DNA from 2 places in the Alteromonas sp. WD8-37 genome. Region 2 is predicted to be linked to the other one. Evidence: predicted binding sites of a transcription regulator. Region 2 holds the regulator's gene; the other holds the start of a gene.
What was found. Region 2 encodes ArgR, which controls arginine synthesis, uptake and breakdown. Its sites were predicted from a motif close to ANTGAATANNTATTCANT; they were not measured.
Positions count from the first base shown of each region.

Region 1: ACTUJZ_RS02480 (citrate synthase) is a predicted target of ArgR. The motif match lies at 7,845-7,862, and genes of this name have one in related genera.

Region 1 covers NZ_JBUZOV010000001.1:527,878-540,599, reverse strand. Annotated here, with positions in the region: gene odhB (2-oxoglutarate dehydrogenase complex dihydrolipoyllysine-residue succinyltransferase) at 1-1,068, opposite strand, end outside; gene ACTUJZ_RS02505 (2-oxoglutarate dehydrogenase E1 component) at 1,078-3,897, opposite strand; gene ACTUJZ_RS02500 (succinate dehydrogenase iron-sulfur subunit) at 4,071-4,781, opposite strand; gene sdhA (succinate dehydrogenase flavoprotein subunit) at 4,797-6,569, opposite strand; gene sdhD (succinate dehydrogenase, hydrophobic membrane anchor protein) at 6,571-6,918, opposite strand; gene sdhC (succinate dehydrogenase, cytochrome b556 subunit) at 6,912-7,286, opposite strand; gene ACTUJZ_RS02480 (citrate synthase) at 7,974-9,254, shown strand; gene ACTUJZ_RS02475 (DUF3429 domain-containing protein) at 9,355-9,777, shown strand; gene ACTUJZ_RS02470 (phosphohexomutase domain-containing protein) at 9,774-11,249, opposite strand; gene ACTUJZ_RS02465 (mannose-1-phosphate guanylyltransferase/mannose-6-phosphate isomerase) at 11,246-12,664, opposite strand.
Region 2 covers NZ_JBUZOV010000007.1:31,485-44,206, reverse strand. Annotated here, with positions in the region: gene ahr (NADPH-dependent aldehyde reductase Ahr) at 1-829, shown strand, start outside; gene mdh (malate dehydrogenase) at 893-1,831, opposite strand; gene argR (transcriptional regulator ArgR) at 2,053-2,517, shown strand; gene ACTUJZ_RS13805 (type 1 glutamine amidotransferase domain-containing protein) at 2,569-3,252, opposite strand; gene ACTUJZ_RS13800 (TonB-dependent receptor) at 3,399-6,569, opposite strand; gene ACTUJZ_RS13795 (type 2 periplasmic-binding domain-containing protein) at 6,998-7,846, shown strand; gene ACTUJZ_RS13790 (hypothetical protein) at 7,836-8,795, shown strand; gene udk (uridine kinase) at 8,898-9,521, shown strand; gene ACTUJZ_RS13780 (NupC/NupG family nucleoside CNT transporter) at 9,545-10,756, shown strand; gene ACTUJZ_RS13775 (isopenicillin N synthase family dioxygenase) at 10,890-11,729, shown strand; gene ACTUJZ_RS13770 (tetratricopeptide repeat protein) at 11,793-12,722, opposite strand, start outside.

The DNA.
Region 1 (12,722 bases), on a different contig from region 2:
AGTTACCGCTTTCACATAGAAAGACATAAAGCCCAGGCGAATACCGTGACGCTTTTCAAAGCTGTCCTGATACTGCTTGCGCAGGTCCATGATTGGCTTCATGTTGACTTCGTTGAACGTAGTCAGCATGGCGGTGGAGTTTTTGGCTTCCAGCAGACGGTTCGCGATAGTCTTACGCAGACGCGTCATAGGTACGCGTTTTTCAGTACGCTCGCCAGTAGGCAGTTCAGCTGGCTGCTCCTGCTGTTGCGATTTTGATGCCGATGCAGATTTGCTTTGACCCTGATCAGATTTCAGATGCTTTTCCACATCTTCTTTAGTGATCCGGCCATTTTTACCGGTGCCTTTGACCTTGGCAGCATCGATACCTTTTTCCGCCAGTAAACGACGTACCGACGGGCTAAGTGCGTCACTGTCGCTGTCAGTATCAGATTCAACACCTTCATCGGTAGAATCTTTGGCCACCTGGGCAGTGCCACCTTCAACAAACTTGGCAATCACTTCTTCGGCTGACACATTGGCGCCTTCTTCAGCCAGGATTTCCGCCACGGAACCATCCGCAGGGGCAACCACTTCCAGCACCACTTTGTCGGTTTCGATGTCAACCAGGTTCTGGTCACGACTAACTTGCTCACCCACGGACACATGCCAGGTGGCGATAGTGGCGTCGGCCACAGACTCAGGCAGCACCGGTACTTTTACGTCGGTTGTTTTACCGCCTTTGTCCGCAGTTTTAGCTTCAGCTTTTTCGCTGGACTTTTCGTCTTTCTGGCTATCTTGAGATGACTTTTTGTCGCTTTCATCAGCCTTGGCTTTGCTGTCAGCTTTACCGTTTTCGTCCAGGTTAGCAATAACCTGTTCGCCTAACACGGTTTCGCCTTCGTCATTAATGATTTCACTGATAACACCGTCGGCAGGTGCTACAACTTCCAGCACTACCTTATCGGTTTCAATATCAACCAGGTTCTGATCGCGTTTTACCGAGTCACCGGCCTTGACGTGCCAGGTTGCAATGGTGGCATCGGCAACTGACTCTGGTAGGACCGGAACTTTAATCTCAATTGTCATCATTGTTCCTTATTTAATCGTGAGTGCGTCTTCAACCAGGGCTTTTTGCTGCTGATTGTGGACTGATACATAACCTACGGCAGGTGAAGCCGATGCTTCACGGCCTGCATATGACAGCTTGGCGCCTTCTGGAATGGTTGCCCAGAAATGATGCTGGCTGTTATACCAGGCACCCTGATTCTGTGGCTCTTCCTGACACCAAACCCAATCTTTGACGTGACTGTACTGGGCCACGACTTTAGCACATTCCTCAGACGGGAATGGATAAAGCTGCTCCAATCGGATGATGGCAACGTCTGTTTGCTCATTTTTGCGGCGCTGATCGACCAAATCGTAGTAAACCTTGCCCGAGCACATGACCACGCGCTTGACCTCTGACGGGTCCAGATCATCCACTTCACCAATCACATTGTGGAACACCCCTTCGGCCAGTTCTTCCCAGCTAGAGGTGGCCTGCGCATGCCGTAGCAGCGACTTAGGCGACATGACAATCAACGGCTTACGCATGGGGCGCAGCATTTGACGACGCAGCATATTAAATACCTGTGCCGGTGTCGAGGGGATACACACCTGCCAGTTGTGGTCGGCGCACAATTGTAAGAAGCGTTCCAAACGTGCAGAACTATGCTCCGGACCCTGCCCTTCATAACCATGTGGCAGCAAGACTGTCAGACCACATAAACGGCCCCATTTGGCTTCACCAGAACTTAAGAACTGGTCAAACACCACCTGCGCGCCATTGGCAAAGTCACCAAATTGTGCTTCCCAAATGGTCAGACAGCTCGGCTCTGCTGTGGCAAAGCCGTATTCAAATGCCATTACCGCTTCTTCTGACAACACAGAATCGTATATTTCGATTTCGCCCTGACCCTCACGGATATGCTGGAGTGGCATATAAGTGGAGCCATCGGTTTGGTTGTGGAGTACCGCATGACGGTGGAAGAAGGTACCACGGCCCGAATCCTGGCCGGTAAAACGAATGCTGCTACCGTGATCCACCAGGCTGGCATAGGCTAAGTTTTCAGCCATTCCCCAGTCGAGTTTTTTCTCGCCGGCCACCATCGCCTTACGATCCTGATACAGCTTATTGACCCGTGAATGCAGTTTCACATCTTCCGGAAAGCTGGTAATTTTCTCGCCCAGCTCTTTAAGTTTTTCTACCGTGATGCTGCCATCATAGTCCACATCCCAGTCGTGGCCTAAAAACGGTGACCAGTCCACCGAGTGCTCGGTCATCGGCCGCCATTCATCTACTACACAGGCACCGTGGTCTAACGCGGCGCGATAATCTTCTAGCATCTTATCCGCGTCACGCTGCTCAATGATGCCTTCGGCGATCAGCTGATCAGCGTACAATACGCGGGGTACCGGATGCTTTTTGATTTTCTGATACATCAGCGGCTGGGTGGCATTCGGCTCATCGGCCTCGTTGTGGCCGTGGCGGCGATAGCACACCAGGTCAATCACCACATCTTTTTTGAACTTGTTGCGATATTCCAGCGCCAGCTTGGTGACAAAAGCCACGGCTTCTGGATCATCAGCATTCACGTGAAAAATCGGCGCCTGCACCATTTTAGCAATGTCAGTACAGTATTGCGTGGAGCGGGTATCTTCCAACTTGGAGGTTGTAAAGCCCACCTGGTTATTAATCACGATGCGGACTGTGCCACCCACTGCAAAGCCGCGGGTTTCAGACATATTAAAGGTTTCTTGCACCACACCCTGACCGGCAATGGCTGAGTCACCGTGAATGGTGATAGGCAACACCGCGCTGGTATCGTTGTTACGGCGCACTAAGCGGGCACGTACAGAGCCCATCACCACTGGATTTACAATTTCCAGGTGTGACGGGTTAAACGCCAGTGCCAGGTGCACATTACCGCCTGGCGTAGCAAAGTCAGATGAATAGCCAGCGTGGTACTTCACATCACCCGAGCCTAAGCTTTCATCATGTTTACCGGCAAACTCATCAAACAGTACCGACGGGTTTTTGCCCAGTACATTAACCAGTACATTCAGGCGGCCACGGTGAGCCATGCCCACGACGACTTCTTTGGCCCCGGCAGTACCGGCTTCGCTGATCAGGCCTTTAAGCATCGGAATCAGTGAATCGCCGCCTTCCAGCGAGAAGCGTTTGGCGCCCGGGAATTTTGAAGACAGGTATTTTTCCATTCCATCAGCAGCCACCAGACCTTTCAAAATGGATAACTTCTGGTCTTTGCTGATTTCCGGCTTGGCCTGCACAGATTCTATTTTTTGTTGAATCCAGCGCTTTTGTTCGGTATCAGTAATGTGCATATATTCTGCACCTACCGAGCCACAATAGGTCCGATTCAGCGATTTGAACAGATCGCCCAGTGACATCGATTCGCCGTTATAGGCATACGATCCAGTATTGAAGATGCTGTCGAAATCAGACTCGGAAAGATTGTGGTGAGATAATTCTAAATCCCGCACCCGAGGTTGTTGCCACAGGCCTAACGGGTCCAGATTAGCGTGCTGATGACCGCGAAAACGGTACGCATTGATAAGCTGAAGCACCTTGACCTGACGGCCGTCGGCGGCGCTGGCATTGTCCTGAGAAGGCGTGGCCATTCTCGCGGTGGGTCCTAATGCGGCCAGTTTTTTGAACTGGTCACGAATGGCAGAATGGTTTTTTTCTAGTTCTGCCCCTTCTACTTTAGGCAGGTTATCGAAGACTTGTCGCCAGGAATCTGAAACACTCTGCGGATCTTCGAGGTACATTTCGTACAACTCTTCGACATAGGCGGCATTGGCGCCAGCCATGTGCGACGAATCCCACCATGCTTTCATCACGCTTTCTTGCATTTTTGTGCCTTGCTACGTTTTGTAAAAACTGAAATAACACGAGGCGCTTATTATGACTGTTATTTACAACAGAACCAACCATTTAGGCCACGTATATAAAAAAATAGCCATCCGCGAAGGGATGGCCATTTAGGGGTTCACACTCTGTAAATTTTTTATTTACAGAATTTTAACTAAACAGCCCGTTGCAATAGCATCGATTTGATTTTACCGATGGCTTTTGTCGGGTTTAATCCTTTAGGACATACGCTGACACAATTCATGATGTTATGGCAACGAAATACGCTAAATGCGTCATCCAGGTCGTTTAGCCGTTCTTCCGTGGCGGTGTCACGGCTGTCGGCCAGGAATCGATACGCATGTAACAAGCCTGCCGGACCAATAAATTTATCCGGATTCCACCAGAACGAGGGGCAAGAGGTTGAACAACATGCACATAATATACACTCGTACAGACCATCCAGCTTAGCACGTTCTTCTGGTGACTGCAGATGCTCTCGCGCCGGCGGCTGCTTAGCATCGTTAATCAAAAACGGCTTCACTTTTTCGTACTGGGTATAGAACTGGGTTAAATCAACCACCAGATCACGTACCACTGGCAAGCCTGGCAGCGGGCGAATCACAATCTTGCCCTTGCCCAGTGCCGAGATAGGGGTAATACATGCCAGGCCGTTTTTGCCGTTCATGTTCATACCATCCGAGCCGCATACACCTTCACGGCAGGAGCGACGCAAAGACAAAGTAGGATCCTGCTCTTTTAGCTTAAGCAGCACATCCAATACCATCAGATCCACACCGTCATCAACCTCCAGTTGGTAGTCTTGCATGCGCGGTGCTTTGTCTTCTTCCGGGTTGTAGCGATAAATAGAAATATCTAGCTTCATGACTGATAACCTTTTTTAGTAAGAACGCGCTTTGGGCGGGAAGGCTTCCCGCAGCTTAGGTGACATATTCACCTGGCGCTTCACCATTGAATCATCTTCCGGACGGAAGACGGTGTGGCACAGCCAGTTTTCATCATCCCGATCCGGATGGTCGAAGCGGCTATGGGCACCACGGCTTTCAGTACGGAAGTTCGCCGCTACGGCTGTGCTGTAAGCGGTTTCCATCAGATTGTCCAGCTCCAGACACTCAATACGCTGGGTATTGAAATCTGAACTCTTATCATCCAAACGGGCATGCTGCAAACGTTCGCGAATTTCGCGCAACTCTTTCAGGCCATCGGCCATTGCATCCCCTTCACGGAATACCGAGAAGTTAAGCTGCATACATTTCTGCATGTCTTTTTTGATTTGAACCGGATCTTCACCTTTGCCTTTTTCTGAGTTCTCCCAACGGTTGAAACGGCTCATGGCAGCTTCAAGGTCAGACTCACTGGCATTGCGGGTAGCACTCATTTCATTAAGCTTTTCACCCAGGTGTAAACCGGTTGCGCGGCCAAATACTACCAAATCAAGCAGTGAGTTACCGCCTAAGCGGTTAGCACCGTGAACCGATACGCAGGCAATTTCACCACAAGCGAACAAGCCATTAACCACCTGATCGTTGCCGTTTTCATCCACACGCAGGGCCTGGCCATGTACGTTAGTTGGGATACCCCCCATCATATAGTGACAGGTAGGGATAACCGGAATTGGTTCTTTTACCGGATCGACGTGGGCAAAAGTACGTGATAATTCCAGAATACCCGGCAAGCGAGATTCCAATACATCTTTACCTAAGTGATCCAGCTTCAGTTTGATGTGTGTGCCCCACGGGCCTTCACAACCACGGCCTTCGCGGATCTCAGTCATCATCGAACGGGCCACAACATCACGGCCAGCCAAATCTTTAGCATTTGGTGCATAACGCTCCATGAAGCGCTCACCGTCTTTATTAAGCAGATAACCACCTTCACCCCGGCACCCTTCGGTTACCAGCGTACCAGCACCGGCAATCCCGGTGGGGTGGAACTGCCACATTTCCATATCCTGTGCAGAGACACCGGCGCGCAATGCCATACCAATACCGTCACCCGTATTGATGTGCGCGTTGGTGGTTGAGGCAAAGATACGCCCTGCACCACCGGTCGCCAGAACCACAGCACGAGATTTAAAATAGACTACCTGACCAGTTTCGATATCAATGGCGGTACAGCCAACTACATCGCCATCCTGGTTTTTCACCAGGTCCAGCGCGTACCATTCACTGAATACTTTGGTTTTGTTTTTTACATTTTGCTGATACAGCAAGTGCAGCAAGGCGTGACCAGTACGGTCAGCGGCTGCAGCGGTCCGAGCGGCCTGCTCGCCGCCAAAGTTCTTTGACTGGCCGCCAAATGGGCGCTGGTACACTTTACCGTTTTCGAAACGGCTGAAGGGCAGCCCCATGTTTTCCATTTCAAGAATGGCTTTCGGGCCGGTTTCACACATGTATTCAATGGCATCCTGGTCGCCAATGTAGTCAGACCCTTTTACAGTGTCATACATGTGCCATTCCCAGTTATCTTCGTGGGAATTGCCCAACGCTACTGTGATACCACCCTGGGCAGACACAGTATGTGAACGGGTTGGAAACACTTTTGATAAAAGTGCGCAGGATTTGCCAGATTGTGAAATTTGCAGAGCAGCGCGCATTCCGGCGCCACCGGCACCAATCACAACGGTATCAAACTCATGTACTGGTAAACTCATATTACACACCCCACAGAACAAACAGACCAACAAGCACGTAGGCAAACGCAATCAGGTTTAGAACCCACTGAAGTGTTGCGCGCACTGAGGTTGACTTGATGTAGTCAGTCAGTACCTGCCATAACCCGATGCGGGTATGAATCATGATGGATACCAGCGTTGCCAGGGTAAACACCTTCATGGTCAGGCTGGAGAAAAAGCCTTGCCACACATCAAAGGTAAGATTGTCTGTTGTGATAAAAAACCACGCCATTACCAGCGTGAAAGCGAAAATGATTACTGCGGTGGTACGTAATGAAACATAATCCTGAATGCCATTACGTTTGACGCTTGCCTGATTCGTTACCATAGTACTACTCCCAATACGATGGTCAGGATAATCCATAGTGCGATGATGATTTTTGCACTCAGATTGCCTGATTCAAGTTCTTCCCAGTAGCCCTTATCCTGCACCATGTGACGCACACCACCTAAGATGTGGTAGGTCAGTGCTGATAAGGTGCCAATCGCAATTACTTTACCCAAGACGCCAGCCATAAGGCCCTGGACTTGTTCGAAGCCTTCAGGCGAGGACACTGATACAGCCCACGCCCAAATAACAAACAGCAGCGCAAAAAACATTGCGACGCCGGTGATGCGGTGAAGAATTGACGAAATAGCAGAAGGCGGAAATTTAATGGTATTGAGCTCTAAATTAACTGGTCTTTGCTTTTTCACAATTTATGCCTGTTTTATCCGTAGGGACAATGAATTACTCGTTGTTTTTATGTCCTGACTGAGCAATTCCGTTTATTAATGTTAACGTTCTCATCCGTTGAGCTATTAACAATTTGTGAACTTAAGGTTGCTTTAAACAGCACCTAGATGTGTCTGAAATTAAGCACGCCCGAGTATATCTAGCACATTGTATAATTACAATTTTTTGTAGACGTCTGCCACCATGGTCGTACATTAAGCCGGCAGGTCAGCGGTATTAGCTGAATACTTGATCAGAAAGGCTATCCTTAAATGTATAAACAGGGGCAGTTTAGCAGCCTCTGACGGCAATCACTACGCAGACAAAGTGTGATCGGTTGCCGACAGCCACCCCGTAAGTGCGGTAACTCCCTTCATCATGGCGCATCGGGTGAGCTAACTATTCGCTAACATTATGATTTTTATCGTGGCATTAAACATATTTAGGCCTGGGCTTAGCGCGTGAAGATTTTTTAACCCACACAATTGGTGCAAAAAAGCAACAGCGTGGGTGATAATTTGCGACAATCTAGAATATATATTGTACAAATATGCATTTAAATTGACTTCGGGATGCATAATAAAGTACAAATACGCCACTTTTCCCAGCAAAGCGCCATTATTTTGACGAATTTGCTGAAAACAGAACCATTCTGAGGAGAGCAATGTATGGCAGATCAGAAAGCCATTTTAAAAGCGGGCGACAAGGAAATAGAACTTCCTATTTGGTCCGGTACTGAAGGACAAGATGTAATTGATGTACGTTCGTTGGGCGCTCACGGGTATTTTACCTTTGACCCCGGCTTTATGGCGACCGGATCCTGCGAATCTGAGATCACCTACATCGATGGCGCCAATGGTGTATTGTTACACCGCGGCTACCCCATCGAGGAACTGGCGCGTGACGCCAGTTACCTGGAAGTGTGTTACATGCTGTTGAACGGCGAAGCACCGAACAAAGAAGAATATGAAACATTCCGTAAAACCATCACCCGTCACACGATGGTGCACGAACAAATTAACATGTTCTTCCATGGTTTCAGAAATGATGCCCACCCGATGGCGATGCTGTGTGGCACCGTTGGTGCGATGTCATCGTTCTATCACAGCGATTTGGATGTCGGCAATCCAGAAGAGCGTATGCGCAGTGCACATCGCTTAATTGCTAAGATGCCGACGCTGGTAGCGATGTGCTACAAGTACAACGTGGGTCAGCCTTTTGTGTATCCACGCAATGACTTGAGCTATGCAGCTAACTTCTTGAACATGATGTTCTCAGTGCCGGCGGAAGATTATGAAGTCAGCCCGGCGGTCGAGCGTGCTATGGATCGTATCTTTACGTTGCATGCTGACCATGAACAAAATGCGTCTACCTCAACAGTTCGCCTGGCAGGTTCATCCGGTGCCAACCCGTACGCGTGTATCGCTGCCGGTGTTGCCTCTTTATGGGGTCCGGCTCACGGTGGTGCCAACGAAGCCTGCTTGAACATGCTGGAAGAGATTGGCAGTGTGGATCGTATTCCTGAGTTTATCGAACGTGCCAAAGACAAGAACGACCCGTTCCGTCTGATGGGCTTCGGTCACCGGGTTTACAAAAACTACGACCCACGCGCCACTGTGATGCGTGAAAGCTGCCACGAAGTACTTAAAGAGCTGGATGTGCAGGATCCACTGCTGGATGTTGCCATGGAGCTGGAGCGTATCGCGCTGGAAGACGAGTACTTTGCAGAGAAGAAACTGTTCCCGAATGTTGATTTCTATTCAGGCATCGTACTGAAGGCGATTGGTATTCCGACCAACATGTTTACCTGTATCTTTGCCCTATCCCGTACAGTAGGCTGGATTTCACACTGGCACGAAATGATGAGCGATGAAAAACAAAAGATCGGTCGTCCGCGTCAGTTGTACAAAGGTTACAGCAAGCGCAAATACACCCCAATCAATAAATAATTGGGATGGTTGAAAAAAATAGCGCCTTTGGGCGCTATTTTTGTTTGGGCCAGCGTATTAAGCTGGCTTGTATGAAGATAAATCAACGCGAGGACTCACTATGCCCTACCCGGCTGTATTGTTAGGTGCTGCCGGCCTGCTGCCGTTTGTCGGCCTGCCACTACTGGCTATCTTTGGTGTGCTGGGTGATTATGCCGCGCTGCATTATTTCACTCTGTATTCAGCCGTGCTGCTGTCATTTTTTGGCGGGATCCACTGGTATGATGCGATCACCAAACAGACCACCAGTCATCAGCTGTATATCGCTATGCTACCGACCCTTATTGGTTGGGGATGCCTGATCTTAGGTGCGGATGTACGCACCCTGGGGATACTGTCCATGTCGTACCTGGGCGTGCTGTTGTATGACAAGTTTACCCTGGCACTGCCAAAGGCGCAGATCATGAGTTATATGGCATTTCGCGTGGCACTGACCACCGTAGTGGTGCTGTGCCACGCCTGGATGATTTTTATGAATAATTAAGCTACAGGCTGACCATCTTCCTGGCGGATCAGGCTAAGCAGTTCTGCAGTTTTTTGCTCCATCAGGGCAATGTCGCCTTTGGACTCAACATTGAGCCGGATCACCGGCTCAGTGTTGGACTTACGCAAATTAAAGCGCCAACTGCCAAACTCCAGTCCAATCCCGTCAGTCTCGTCCACCACTTCTGCCGCTGGCTTGTATTTTGCCAGCACCCGCTCTAGCGCTGCATCCGCATCGGTGAGCTTACTATTAATTTCACCAGATGACGGATAGGCCTGAATGCGCTGTTCTACCATGGCAGCCAGCGACATTTTCTTCACACACACCAGTTCAGCCACCAGCAACCAAGGGATCATACCGGTATCACAGTAGGCAAAATCGCGAAAATAATGATGAGCACTCATCTCGCCGCCATAAACCGCATCTTCCTTGCGCATCCGCTCTTTGATAAAAGCATGACCAGTTTTACTTTTGATGGGTGTGCCACCCAGCTCGGCCACGATGGCCTCGGTATTCCAGTACAAGCGCGGATCATAGATGATGCTGGCTGACGGGTCTTTTTCCAAAAAGGCTTGCGCCAGCAAACCTACAATGTAATAGCCTTCGATGAATTCGCCGTCGGCGTCAAACAAAAAGCAGCGGTCGAAATCACCATCCCAAGCAATGCCGAAGTCTGCCTTGTGCTCACGCACTGCAGCAGCGGTATCTGCCCGATTTTCCGGTAATAGTGGGTTGGGGATCCCGTTAGGAAAACTGGGATCCGGCTCGTGATGCACCTTAACAAATTCAATCGGAATATTGCGCGCCTGCAGCCCGGATTCGATAGCATCCAGCGCTTTGCCTGCCGCGCCGTTGCCAGCATTGACCACCAGCTTGAGCGGGCTGAAATTGGCCGCTTCGACATACGATAAAATATGCTCAACATAGGCATCCAGACAAGAGTCCTGCTGATACTGGCCGGATTGTATCAATGCTGCCTGAGTGATGTGGCTATGGCCGTCGTAAAAGGCGCGACTATCAATGGGCTGATTGCCGGTATAGGCCATCAAACGCTCATTCACATAATCGGTATCGAGCTGTTCAGCCGCCTGCTGGATAGCATGCAGGCCGGTGTCACCGCTAATGGGGATAGCACCGGCTTTGACCAGTTTCATGCCATTATAGTTAATGGGATTATGACTCGCTGTGACCTCGATACCACCGTCCACTTTTAAATGTTTAGTGGCAAAGTAAATCTCTTCCGTTCCGGTCATGCCCAGGTCGGTGACACTGGCCCCGCCGTCAATCAGGCCGGCACTTAAGGCCAGCTTTAACGGGGTCGAGGTTAAGCGCACATCGCCCCCTACTACTACGGTACGGGCAGCCAACACCGAGGCAAATGCATAACCGATACGGTATGCCACCGCCTCGTCTAACTGCACATTGAGTTCACCGCGAATATCGTAAGCTTTAAAACAGGTAATTTTACTCATGCGTCGGCCTTTTTCGCGGTACGACCATAACGGTCTGAAAAGCGCACAATGTCGTCTTCGCCAAGATACGCACCGGATTGCACTTCAATCAGCTCCAATGGGATCTTGCCCGGGTTTTCCAGTGCGTGTACTTCGCCAATTGGGATATAGGTAGACTCGTTTTCGGTCACCATCCGGGTAGTCTCCCCAATGGTGACACTGGCGGTACCAGAAACCACAATCCAATGCTCGGCGCGGTGATGGTGCATTTGCACCGATAATTTTTCACCCGGTTTGACCGTGATCCGTTTAACCTGGAAACGGGCACCGCTATCAATGGAATCGTAGCTGCCCCATGGACGAAATACTTCGCGATGGAATTCAAATTCAGGGCGCTTTTCAGCTTTTAAGCGGTTCACTACCTGCTTAATATTTTGCACCTTGTCTTTGTTGGCTACCATCACCGCATCTTTGGTTTCCACCACCACCACATTATCCAGCCCGATGACCGAAATCAGCCGGCCTTCGGCATTAATGTAGCTGTTATGTACATCCTCCAGGATTGCATCCCCTTTGATGACGTTGCCCTGTGCATCCTTATTGGCGGTGTCCCACAACGATGACCAGCTACCCACATCTGACCAACCGGCATCCAGCGGGATCATGGCTGCCTTGGCGGTTTTTTCCATGACCGCATAATCGATGGAATCGTCCGGGCAGGAGCTAAAGATTTCTTCGGAGATACGGATAAAATCTAAATCCTTGGCTTCGGTTTCAATGGCTTTTTTACAGATGGCCAGCATTTCCGGGTTGTATTTTTCCAGCTCTTCCAGATAGCGACTGGCTTTAAACATAAACATGCCGCTGTTCCAGAAATACTTGCCCGAATCGACGTATTCGCGGGCTGTGGCTTCATCTGGCTTTTCTACAAACTGGTCCACCACAAAACCCGGCTCCAGTTCCTGCGCCGCTTTGATATACCCATAGCCGGTGTGCGGCTCGTCCGGCACAATGCCAAAGGTTACCAGGTAGCCGGCATTGGCCAACTGCTCGGCTTGAGCAATGGCTTTGTGGAAAGGTTCGGTGTGCTTTATCAGGTGGTCGGCAGCCAGCACCAGTAAATTATCATCAGCATCTGACTGCAACGCATGTAATGCGGCCAGCGCAATGGCTGGCGCGGTATTACGGCCCACTGGCTCTAATAAAATGCCACCGTGCGCCACCTGCTTTTGACGTAATTGTTCTGCCACTAAAAAGCGGTGGGCATCATTACAAATCACAATGGGATTCTTGGCATCAATGCCGTCGAGCCGGGATAAGGTTTCCTGCAACATACTTTGTTCAGATGTCAGAGCAAGAAATTGCTTGGGAAGGGCGGCGCGAGATTTTGGCCACAGGCGGCTGCCAGAGCCACCGGCCAGAATTACTGGTTTCATGTTCTATCCTATGCTTTACTGCGTCAACGCAAGAGTCCTGCCACTATGTTATGCAAGC
Region 2 (12,722 bases):
GCCGGGCCACGAGGTCAGCGGCAAAATTACCCAGGTGGGCGACCAGGTTACCGATTTAAAACCCGGTCAGCGGGTCGGCCTGGGCTGGCACTCATCCTACTGCACCACCTGTAACACCTGTATGCAGGGCGACCATAATTTGTGTAGCGATGCCCAGATGACCATCGCCGGGCGTCATGGCGGCTTTGCCGATAAGGTGCGCGCGCAGGCCACTGCCGTCATCCCCCTGCCCGATGATATCAACCCGGATGTGGCTGGCCCGCTGTTTTGTGGCGGCATCACCGTCTTTAACCCGCTCACTCAGTTTGCCATCGAGCCCACGGCCAAGGTCGCGGTCATTGGCATTGGCGGGCTGGGCCATATCGCGCTGCAATTTTTGCGGGCCTGGGGCTGCGAGGTAACTGCGTTCACTTCCAGCGAAGATAAGCAAAAAGAAGCCAAAGAACTGGGTGCACACCATGTGCTTAACAGCCGCAGCGACGAGGAGCTGGAACAGGCAGAAGGCCGTTTTGATCTGATTATCTCCACAGTCAATGTCAAACTGGACTGGGACAAGTACATTGCCACACTAAGCCCTAAAGGCCGGCTGCACTTTGTCGGCGCCACCTTAGAGCCGCTGGATATCAATGTGTTTGGCCTGATTATGGGCCAGCGGTCTGTGTCCGGCTCACCGGTGGGCAGCCCGGCGACCATTAAAAAGATGTTGAAATTTGCTGCATTGCATAATATCGAGCCGGTTACCGAAACCTTTGCCTTTGAGGATGTGAATGAGGCACTGGACAGACTGCGCGACGGCAAGGCGCATTACCGCATTGTGTTAAAAAATTAACAGACGCCGAAAACAAAAAAACCGGGCTTCAGGCCCGGTTTTTTAATTTATGCACTATCAAACTTAGCCGTTAACAAACTCAACGCCAATTTTGATGTCGTTGCGCAGGCCGTCCAGCATGTCCTGCTTAGCGCTTTCTTCAAAGTCGCTCAGCTCGCCGTAAGGCAGAATTTCTTCTACACCATTTGGCCCCAGACGTACCGGGTGCGCGAAAAAGTCAGCATCGTCGCTGTCGTCGGTTTGTACATAGGTGTACTCAACCACATTCTCGCCCTGCATTGCGGCAACCAAAGACAGGCAGAAACGTGCTGCCGCCTGGCCCATAGACAGGGTGGCCGAGCCGCCGCCGGCTTTGGCTTCTACGACTTCAGTACCGGCGTTTTGAATACGCTTGGTCAGACTGGCAACTTCATCATCGCTGAAGCTCACGCCTTCTACCTGAGACAACAAGGGCAAAATGGTGGTGCCTGAGTGGCCGCCGATTACCGGTACATGCACATTGGCAGGATCAAGGTCTTTTAGCTCTGCCACAAAGGTCTCAGCGCGGATCACGTCCAGCGTGGTCACACCAAACAGTTTGTTCTTATCGTAAACCCCTTTGGCTTTCAGGGTTTCTGCTGCGATAGCCACTGTGGTATTTACCGGGTTGGTGATAATACCTAAACAAGCGCTTGGGCAATGCTCAGCCACACCTTCTACCAGGCTTTTTACGATGCCGGCATTGGTGTTGAACAAATCAGAACGATCCATACCTGGCTTACGCGGAACGCCAGCAGGGATCAGCACCACGTCAGCGCCTTTTAGCGCTTCGCCCAGGTCTTCTTTACCATGGCCGGTCACTTTCACCGCGGTGGGGATGTGGCTAAGGTCAACGGCAACCCCCGGAACAACTGGCGCTACATCATACAGCGCAAGATCCGAACCCGCTGGCAGTTGTGTTTTCAACAACAGCGACAGCGCCTGACCAATACCACCGGCAGCACCTAACACGGCTACTTTCATTTGATTTCTCCTATGGAAATTTACGTTTGTTAACGACTGCGTCACCCTAAAGCAACGCCGGACAAAACACAATTAGCGAATCGTCGTAGACGAAAACACCCGCATTCTGTTCGTGTCGTATTCATTTGGTTGCATGATTATGCAATTAAATTGCTTAAAGTCCAGCTCTGCGGCACAATAATAGCCCTTTCTCACCGCAACACCAAACAACAGTAGGCGCTATGGCAAACCAAAAACAAGAACAACTAATCAAAGCGTTTAAAGACATTCTGAAAGCCGAAAGCTATGGCTCGCAGGGCGATATCGTTGATGCCCTTAAAGCCCAGGGTCACGACAATATCAGCCAGTCCAAGATATCCCGGATGCTGAGTAAATTCGGCGCGGTACGTACCCGTAACGCCCGGGGCGATATGGTGTACTGCCTGCCGCCGGAATTAGGCATGCCCACGGCTAAGAGCCCGCTTAAGCAACTGGTACTGGACATTGTACACAACAACGTCATGGTAATCATTCGCACCAGCCCGGGCGCGGCACAGCTTATCGCACGGCTGCTGGACTCGTTAAGCTCAAAAGATGGCGTGCTGGGCACCATCGCCGGCGATGATACCATTTTTATCGCCCCGGCTGATGTGAGCCGCATTGAACAACTGCGTCAGCGCGTCGAAGATTTATTTGATAATGTGTAACGAACAGGCGCTGAGCTAGCTCAGCGCCCACCTGAGTAAGTTCTGGCTAACTTATTGAAGCGCCTTGATAAGCGCATCGGCCGCCGGCTTGGATGAAGGCGGATTCTGGCCGGTGATCAACTTACCCGACTGCACCACATGCGGCTCAAAGTCGCCTTTTTTGGAAAAATCACCGCCCTGCCTTTTCAACTCGTCCTCTACCAGATAGGGCACCACGTTGGTTAACTCCACCGCTTCTTCTTCAGAATTGGTAAAGCCGGTTACATCACGCCCTTTGATGTAGGGTTCGCCGTTAGTGTCTTTTACATTTTTCAGCACAATCGGCGCATGACATACCGCTGCCACCGGCTTATCATTTTGTAGCATATTTTCAATCAGGGTCTGCGATTCAATATTGTCTGACAAATCCCACAGGGGTCCGTGGCCGCCCGGGTAAAATACTGCGTCAAATTCATCCGCGCTGACATTTTTCAATGCCATGGTCGAAGCCAGGGCCGACGCTGCATGGCTGTCTTCGGAAAAACGCTTGGTGTCGTCAGTCAGCGCATCTTCTTCTAAGCTCATAGGGTCAATAGGCACCTGCCCGCCCAGCGGTGAAGCCAGCGTAATCGTGTAGCCAGCATCGACAAAGGCATAGTAGGGAGAGGCAAACTCTTCCAGCCAGATGCCGGTTTTATTGCCGGTGTCACCCATTTTGTCGTGGGAAGTCATTACCATCAGGATACGTTTGCTCATATATTCTCTCTTTTTGCTCAACATGGGTGTGTTTAATACTGACCACCGCGCCGGCAAGTTTACTATGGTGGGATCAGTGGCCGGCACCAGGGCAAAAAAAAGCCACCCCGGAGGGTGGCTCTTAAGAGTTGGTGTTGTAGCTCAGCTTAGAACTTGTAGCTGATACCGACACGGACTTCCCACAGAGAAGGGGCACGCACCAGGTTTTGTTCAGGCGCACCAAATTCACTGTATTCGTACTGACCCTGTTCATTGATGTCTGCATCTACTACAGAGTCACCTACGAATGAACCTTGACGGAAATCACCCCAGTCATCATTTAACATGTTGGTGAAGTTTTCCACTACGATGAAGGCCTGAGCGCGATGCTCATCGGTGAAGCCTGGCAGTTCCTGAGACACACGAATGTCTGCCTTAACCCACCAGTCAGCGTTTTCACTGTTACGGTCAACAATCTGACCACGTGCCAAGCCGTTTGCATCAACCCACTCATTAAAGCCAGCTTCTGCTTCAGCGGCGGTTTGTACCACGTTACCATCGCGATCCACAGTGTCTACGAAGACCACATTTGGATCATTTAGCTCAGGAACGTACAGCAATTGACGAGAACGCGCTGTATCCCACGGGAAGGCATCATCGTTACCATATACGTACGAGAACGGCTTACCTTCATTGGCAGTGGCAAACAAGCTAAAGCGCGTGTTGTAGCCATCGAAGAACTCATGGGTATAGCTCAACGATAGGTTAAAGCGGTTACCTACTGCGTAATCTGACGTGGCTGCCTGCGGATTGTTTGGATCCGTAGTGGCAAAGTTCACATAGTTAGAGAAGGCTACGGCACTGGTCATTGGGTTGGCATCTTGGGCGTCAACATACGCATAAGATAAAGTACCCTGCAGGCCGTTCTGCCAATCCTTAGTCACACCCAGTGAGAAGATTGTGGAGTCACCGTCACCCTGGGTTACATTACCCAGAATAAAGTCAGAACCTACACGACGATCCGCATCAACCTGCTCGTAAATCGGACGGCCGTCAAAACGGGTCGCACCGCTGTAACGAATACCCGCGTCGCGTACCAGTGCAGAATCCTGACGGTCGGTATACACCACATCGGCGGTAACGATGTAGTCAAACGGGGCCAGGTAGGTGGCACCAAAGGCATATTTCCACTCAGACGGGATGTCAAAGTTTGGATCCGTAGCATTGGTTTGGCCATCACCATCGGTCAGGCTGGTGTTTGCAACTTCATCAATCAACGCCTGAGGGATATTGTAGATAGGCTGACCCGCACCAGACAATGGTACGTCAAACAGTGAAGTTTCACCGCTTACCCAACCTGGGATATCGTCTTCACGGGTACCGATGTTAGTTACACCATCGTTTGAGTAGGCGTTAGAGATCCAAACATTCGGGTTACCGCCAGAGTACAGACCAATACCACCACGCAGTTCTAAGTCTTCGTTAACTGTGTAGGTCAAGCCTAAACGTGGTTGCAGCAGGCTGATGCCATCAACGTTGGCAGTGTTAGCAAACCCATAACGCTCCTGGAAGTTTTCATTCAGGCGAGGACGATCGTCAGAGCCATAGCTATCATAACGTAAACCAACCAGTACTTTCAGGTCGTCAGTGGCGTAAAACTCATCCTGAATATAGAAAGTTGTTACATCGAATGCAAACGATGCTGCGGCATCATTTGGATCGTTAGTACCGGCTGAGTTGTTGTAGTAGATACGGTCAGGACGGCCGGCTTCAAAATCTGCCAGGCTGTCAAAACGGTACTCACCCACAGTGTGCTGCATAAACAAGTTGAATACGTCTGTTTTTTCGTATTCAAAACCGGCTGTCAAAGTGTGGTCACCCAGATAATAGGTACCGGCCAGCTTCAGCGTGGTTACATCGTAGTTCATTTCGTTGGACTGACGAGAGTCATCCGGGCCCAGGTAAATGGTACCGCCATCTACAGTATCAATCTGTACTTCAGCAAAGCCCGAGGCTTCATCGATAGATTGCTGCAAGTTTTCCAGCTTAGTGTGGCCGATACGCAGTTCTGTAACAAAGTCCGGCGTCCAGTCAGAATATACAGAAGCTACTGCAGTTTCCAATTCAGCGCCACGCTTGTAGAAGTGGTTGCTAAACGGCAGCTCATCAGAGTCAGCGTCTGACTGGCTAATGCTAAAGCCTTCGTTCCAGTTATACACCAACGACGCACGGTGGGCAGAATTGATGTTCCAATCCAGCTTCACCAGCAGTTTTTCATCTTCGATAGGTGCTGATGGTGGCAGACCGCCCACATCATAGTTGTATACGCGCTGGGCGATTTCAGCAGCAGCGTCAGCATCTTCCTGAGAAATACGGTTGTTCAGGCCGTTGTAGTCAAACAGCTCAGCACCTTCCAGTTTTTCATAGGTGGCAAACAAGAACAGTTTGTCTTCAATCAGCGGCATACCTACATTGAAGCCATAACGACGCTCATTGTAGTTTCCATTATCACGCTCAACACCACCGGCGGAGTCGCCACGCATAGAATCGTTGGTGTAATCGAAAAACACACCACCGAATACTTCATTAGTACCTGATTTGGTTACCGCGTTGATGTTACACGCGGTGAAACCGCCGTATTCAACATCAAACGGGGCCAGCTCCACGGCTACCTGTTGGATAGCATCGTAAGGAAAAGGCATACGCTCAGTGGGGTAACCGTTGCTGTTCAGACCAAACGCATCGTTCATGCGAATACCGTCCAGCGTCAGGCTGTTGAAGCGCGGGCTTGAACCACCACAGCTGATGGCATCGTTTGAGCTTTCATCAACAAATACACGTGGGTCAGCACGAACGATATCGGTGATGCTACGGTTGATGGCTGGTGCGTTTTCCAGCGACTCCAGATCAAAAATACTTTGCGGGCCGGTGGCACCAAAGTGAACCGCAGACAAGGCACTGCCGCTAACCGAAATGACTTCGATGTCTGACGGGTTTTCTAAGGTCAGGTTCAGACCGTACGGGTCGCCCAGGTTAACAAATACATCGTTGATGGTGGTGTCCTGATACTCATCAGAATCCACGATGATTTGGTATGGACCGCCAACGCGTAAGCCCCGAAGGTTGAATTTACCGTTTTCGCCTACAGTAACTTCACGTGAGGTACCGGAAGGTACGTGAATTACTGTTACTTTAGTACCAGCAGCCGGAGAACCCGTTGGAGTTGTAATTGTACCCTGCATCGCAGAGGAGGTTTCCTGTGCCATCGCGGTAGACGCCAGGCCCACGGAGAGCGCTACGGCCATCGCGACGCGACTGATCTTAGATTTGGAGATCATTGTGTGTTTCCCTTATCCCGTATAAAAAGGTAAATGCAAATTCAAAGCTGTTTTCATTTGGTGTGCTGAAAATTTACGCGGCAGATTGTTAGAAATTTATGTTGCAGTTTTATGACAGTCTTATCGCAATGATGTGATAAGTGGATGAGATGCGGCTTTTTTTATTGTTTTTTTACCCGCCGCTGCTGATCCAACCCGACCTGCTTAAAATTCGTTCTGCTGCTCTGATTCAGCGCGGGGCTTATTTTTTCGTGTTTTGGCTTGAATAAACAGCGTTTATCCTGATTCAGAATCTTTAATATAAAACACATAAAATTCATAAACTTACTTTTTACTAGTAAGATTACCTGTTGCAATAAATAAGCTTAACTGGTGAAATCGCGGCTATAAATAAAACTAAGTGTTGTACACATCTTACCGTTGAGATCATGATGAAAGTTGGCAAGTCGACCATAATATGGACAGTTCTGGCGCTGGCACTTTTAGTCGGCTTTTTTCAGACTTACTCGCATTTTTCCGGCCTGACGCCGCAAATCGGTCAATATTTAAGCTGCAGTTCACCCCTGTCGACAAATAAAGACGAACTCAAAGTGTACCTGACCGAAACCGCGGTTGCCCAATCCCTGCTGACCACCTTATGCGCCAACGATGTCGTGGCCCGCCAGTTTGGTGATGTGCAGGTGGTGGTTGGCCAAAACGACTACGACACCTTTCGCTACATTAATCATGGGGTGGCAGATTTAGCCCTGGTCAAAAGTAACGTAATCCAGGCGTTTGGCGCCAATATGATTTACGACTATGACGAAATCGCTGCGCATGCTGATTACGGCGCCTTTTTTATCGCGTTACGCGAGAAACCGGCCTTGTCTAAAGAGTATTTATTGGGCAAACGCATAGGTATTCTGGATTACCCCAGCAGCCGTTCCGGCCACATTGTGCCCAAAATGGTGCTGCAAACTCTCGGGCTTAACGAAACAAATGTTAATCTGCACTACTACAGTTCGCATAGTGAGTTACGCCGGGCTTTGCTGGCAGGGGAGGTAGATTTGATTTCGTCGTACTGGAGTGAAGAAGACCAGGCGCGGTTATCTAAAAATTATACGGTGGCGTTGCAAAAAGATGTCAGTGGCATGCGCTGGTATTTAAAAATGCAAACTCAGAACACCGATTTGCGCTGTGCTATGCAAAAAGTGATTCGCACCGCCACTGCCGCCAGTAGCAATAGCTATTACCAAAAACTGGCGTTAACCCAGGACTGTATGAATAATGCTGGTTAATCGCGTTCCGGCTCAGCAATGGCTGCGCGCCGGGCTCATTGCTATTGTTTTGACCGTAGCGTTTCAAACTGCCATCGCCGTAGGCCAGATGGCAGGTTATCAGCTAAGCTATCATCAGGCGCTGGATGCCGTAGAGCGGCGTATTAGCCTGGACTCGGCGTATCTTGATGTGGGCAATAAAACCCTGAACACTCCAGTCAATGAGGCTGCTGTGAGCGCTTACTTACACAAGCTCAATCGGCAGCTGGATACTCAGACCTACCCGCTGCGCATCAGCCAGATGCAAACTGTGGCCAGCCCCGAGTCAATACCTGCCCATTTTCAGCCCGCGGCGACCCTGACCATGCAGTCTGCCGAGCAAACCCTATCGGTGCACATTGCCAGTGTGCCCTGGTGGCAGGCTTGGTCGCTGAGTCATGTGTCACTGTTACTGGGCCTGGGCGTAGCGCCTCTGGTGGCCAGAATCCAGTATAAGAAAAAGCAACGCCTGGCGGCGCTGCAGCCACAGGTAGATACACGTATTCCGCATCTGGTGATTGACTTGACCAGCAAGACGCTGGGTAATGGGGTGAACGATACCCGGGTCACCATGCACAATAAGCCGTTCTGTTTTTATGTGGCGCTGGTGCGCTATTGCATTGAGCACCCTGATTGCCAGCTGATGCACCACACCGATGTCCCTGCCGGGTTAATCAGCCAGGCCAACCAGGTATTCGGCCGACTGATTGAACTGGGCCATACCAAACGCAAGCGGCCTGATTTTAATGCCAATCTGGACAAAACCCTGAGCGAAATTCGCTCTGCGCTGGAAGAAGTGTTTGCCGAATTTGCTGCGCAAAAAGAAAAATATTACCCGCCCCGGGCGCAAGGCGAAGGATCGCGCTCTAAACAGCATTCTTTTGCACTACCACACCTTTGTATGCAAGATATTGAAATTATTGGCAACTAGGCAGCACAAGCCGGTGTTTTCGTGAGATTTATCGCAACTTAAGATTGATTCATAAGGCTCAATTGCGTATCTTTGCGTCAAGAAAATCAGCCCCCTATTGTTATGCAGTCTCCATTAATCATTGCTATTTCCGGTGCTTCAGGCTCCGGCAAGTCACTTTTTACCGAAAATTTGCTTAAAGCATTTTCGGTGCAGGGAAAGCCTGTGCAAATTTTGCGCGAGGATCATTATTACCGCGCTCAGGATCATCTTCCCATGGAGGCACGGGAAAAGAACAACTATGACCACCCCAACGCATTCGAGCATGAGCTGTTAAAAGCGCATCTGGAATCCTTGCGCAATGGAGAGCCCATCGATTATCCGCATTATTGCTTTAAAACGCATACCCGCTTGCCAGAGACTGAAACCCTGGCCCCGGCTCCGGTGATCATCTTAGAAGGCATCATGTTGCTGGCTCGGCCGGAATTGCTGCCATTATTTGATGTAAAGATCTTCATCGACACTCCACTGGATATCTGCCTCATGCGGCGCATGATGCGTGATGTGCGAGAGCGTGGCCGGACCATCGAATCGGTGGCTAAACAATATGAAGCGACGGTGAAACCTATGTATCATCAGTTCATAGAGCCAAGCCGCTTCACTGCGGACGTGGTGGTCACCCAGGGCGGCAAAAATCAGATTGCCCTGGATGTGATCAAGTCGCACATTCAGCAAGCCCTATTATAAAAAGAAAATAAAGGAACCCTGCTATGGTCAGTTTACTGGGCATTGTGTCGTTGCTCGGCGTCGCATTTTTGTTATCGTCGGCCAAGCGCAGCATTAGCTGGCGCACCGTGGGTGGCGCATTTGCGGTGCAAGCGTTGATCGGTGCATTTATTCTGTATTTCGAACCAGGCATTCAGTTTTTGCATGGCGCCACCAAGTTTGTAGGCAACATCATTGGCTACAGCCAGCAGGGTATCAACTTTATTTTTGGCTCACTGGGCGATGAAAGTCTAGGCTTTATCTTTGCCTTTAATGTGTTGCCGGTCATTGTCTTTTTCTCATCTCTGATTGCCGTGTTGTACTACCTGGGCATCATGAGCTGGGTGATTCGGTTAATTGGCGGCTTGTTGCAAAAACTGCTTAAAACCAGCCGGCCGGAGTCCATGTCAGCAGCAGCCAATATCTTTGTGGGCCAGACCGAAGCCCCACTGGTAGTGCGCCCGTTTATTCCCCACATGACCCGTTCCGAGCTGTTTGCCATTATGGTCGGCGGCTTGGCCTCCATCGCCGGCTCGGTTATGGCAGGCTATGCCAGTATGGGCGTTGAACTTAAATACTTGCTGGCCGCCAGCTTTATGGCCGCTCCCGGCGGCTTATTGATGGCCAAGATCATGTTGCCTGAAACCCAGCATGCTAATGATGAGCTCAATGAAATCAAAGCCGAAGATACCGATTACGCCAATGTATTTGATGCCGCCGCCAGCGGCGCCGCGGCGGGCTTGCAGCTGGCCTTAAATGTCGGCGCCATGCTGCTGGCCTTTGTCGCCTTGATAGCCATGCTAAACGGCATCATTGGTTGGGGTGGCAGTTTGTTTGGGTATAATGACCTGAGCTTCCAGCTGATCCTGGGCTATTTATTACAACCGCTGGCCTGGGTGATAGGGGTCCCCTGGAATGAAGCTCAGTTGGTAGGCAGCTTTATCGGCCAGAAAATTGTGGTGAATGAATTTGTGGCTTATCTGGATTACATTGCGAATCAGGACGCCTTGTCGCCTATCTCGCAGGCCATTGTCACCTTCTCGCTGTGCGGCTTTGCCAACTTTTCTTCCATCGCAATACTGATGGGTGGAATCGGTGCCATGGCCCCCACCCGGCGCAAAGAAATCGCCTCGCTGGGGTTAAAAGCAGTGATCGCGGCCACCTTATCCAACCTGATGAGCGCCGCACTGGCTGGCTTTTATCTCTCACTGGGTTAAACAAAGTTAAAGCGCTGGACTGAATGGTCTGGTTTTAATAAAGTACCCGCCATCGCGCAGCAGCAGGCCTCTCCTGTTGCTGCATTTTGGAGTACACTATAAGACGCTCCCACGTTTTTTACAGGATACAGTTATGCAATTAGTTGCTGTTGACTACACGTCAGAAAATGCCAAGCAAGAGTTTGTTGAATCGCTGCGCGAGACCGGCTTTGGGGTACTGAAAAATCACCCAATTCAACAGTCTATGGTAACTGACATCTATAATGCCTGGCAGGCATTTTTTGATAGCGAAGAAAAGCACCAGTATCTTTACAATAAAGGTACGCAGGATGGCTTTTTCCCGCAGAGTGTGTCGGAAACCGCCAAGGGCTTTACCAAAAAAGACATTAAAGAGTATTTTCATTTTTATCCGTGGGGCCAGTGCCCGCCGGAATTGCGCCAACAGTTAGCCGATTATTATGCAGCAGCCAACGAGCTGGCGCAGGAACTGTTATCGTGGATTGAAGAATACTCACCGCAAGCGGTCAGCAAGCTGTATAGCCAGCCGTTATCAGACATGATCAAAGACAGCGACCAGACTCTGCTGCGGGTGCTGCACTATCCGCCATTAAGCGGTGAAGAAGAGCCGGAAGCGATCCGCGCTGCCGCCCACGAAGATATTAACCTTATCACTATCCTGCCGTCAGCCAACGAGCCGGGCCTGCAGGTTCAGCGCACCGATGGTAGCTGGCTGGATGTGCCGTGTGATTTTGGTAATCTCATCGTCAATATCGGCGATATGCTGCAGGAAGCCTCTGGGCATTATTTTCCGTCCACCAGCCACCGCGTGGTAAATCCGGAAGATGCGGACATGACCAAATCGCGTATCTCGCTGCCACTGTTTTTGCATCCGCGCCCGGATGTGGTGTTGTCAGAGCGTCATACTGCCGGATCATATCTGCAGGAACGCCTGCGCGAACTGGGTGTGATTTAAGATACTGGCGTAAATACCAAAAGGCCGCATAACGCGGCCTTTTTTTATACCTGCCGGCTGGCGTTATTGATAACCAGCTTGCTGCCCGGCATGCAGGGCTAAAATCTTGCTTTGATAGCGTTTGCGGCCCTCCCCGGGGGCCAGTGCGGCAGCCCGATTCAGGGCAAATTCGGCTTTAACATAGTCGCCGATTTCTACATAGGCTTTGGCCATCCCAAAATACACTTCATGCTGATTGCGGTCGCGGCGCAGTGCTGTTTTGTAATGGTCCAGCGCGGCTTCTGGCTGGCCATTATCCAGTGCTTCTTCACCGAGCATCAAATGGTAAAACGGGTTGGCATCGCGCATGGCAACAACGCGGGTCAAAATGGCTTCGCCCTGCTCCATCCGGCCAGTATTTTTATATAAGATGGCCAAATTCTCCCACGCCGTAAGATGCTCTTCGTTCTCCTGCAAGGCGCGCAGATAACTTTGTTCGGCTGCAGCATCGTGCCCCCCCCGGCGATATAACACGCCCAGATTGACCCAGGCTTCGCCCAGGCTCTCATCACTGGTCAAAGCAGCTTTAAAATAGCTGTAGGCTTTAGAATAACTGTTGGCGAGCAAGGCATCTGCGCCCAGATTATTGTAGTACATGGCAACGACCCGCTGCTTAGGAATGGGGTCGCGCCGAAAACCGTTACGCATTTCCTGCGGGTCAAAATCCACATCAGAATATGCTGACGAAAACACGATGTCCTGCAGGTCTCGCGGCGGGTTGATACGCATATTGATGTGGCCGTTAAGCAGGTTGGCACCCTCCCGACGGGTCCAGTATTCAGGGATATTCACTTCGTAAAATTGTGGCGATAGGCCGACATACTGAGCCATGGCATACGTCATAATAGACAACGACAGACAATTGGCCGTGCCATTGGCAAAGGTTTCACTGGCGATGGTATTGGCGTTGTTCTGGTAGGTTAGCCCCAATTCGGTGTGGTCAAAAATTTGTTT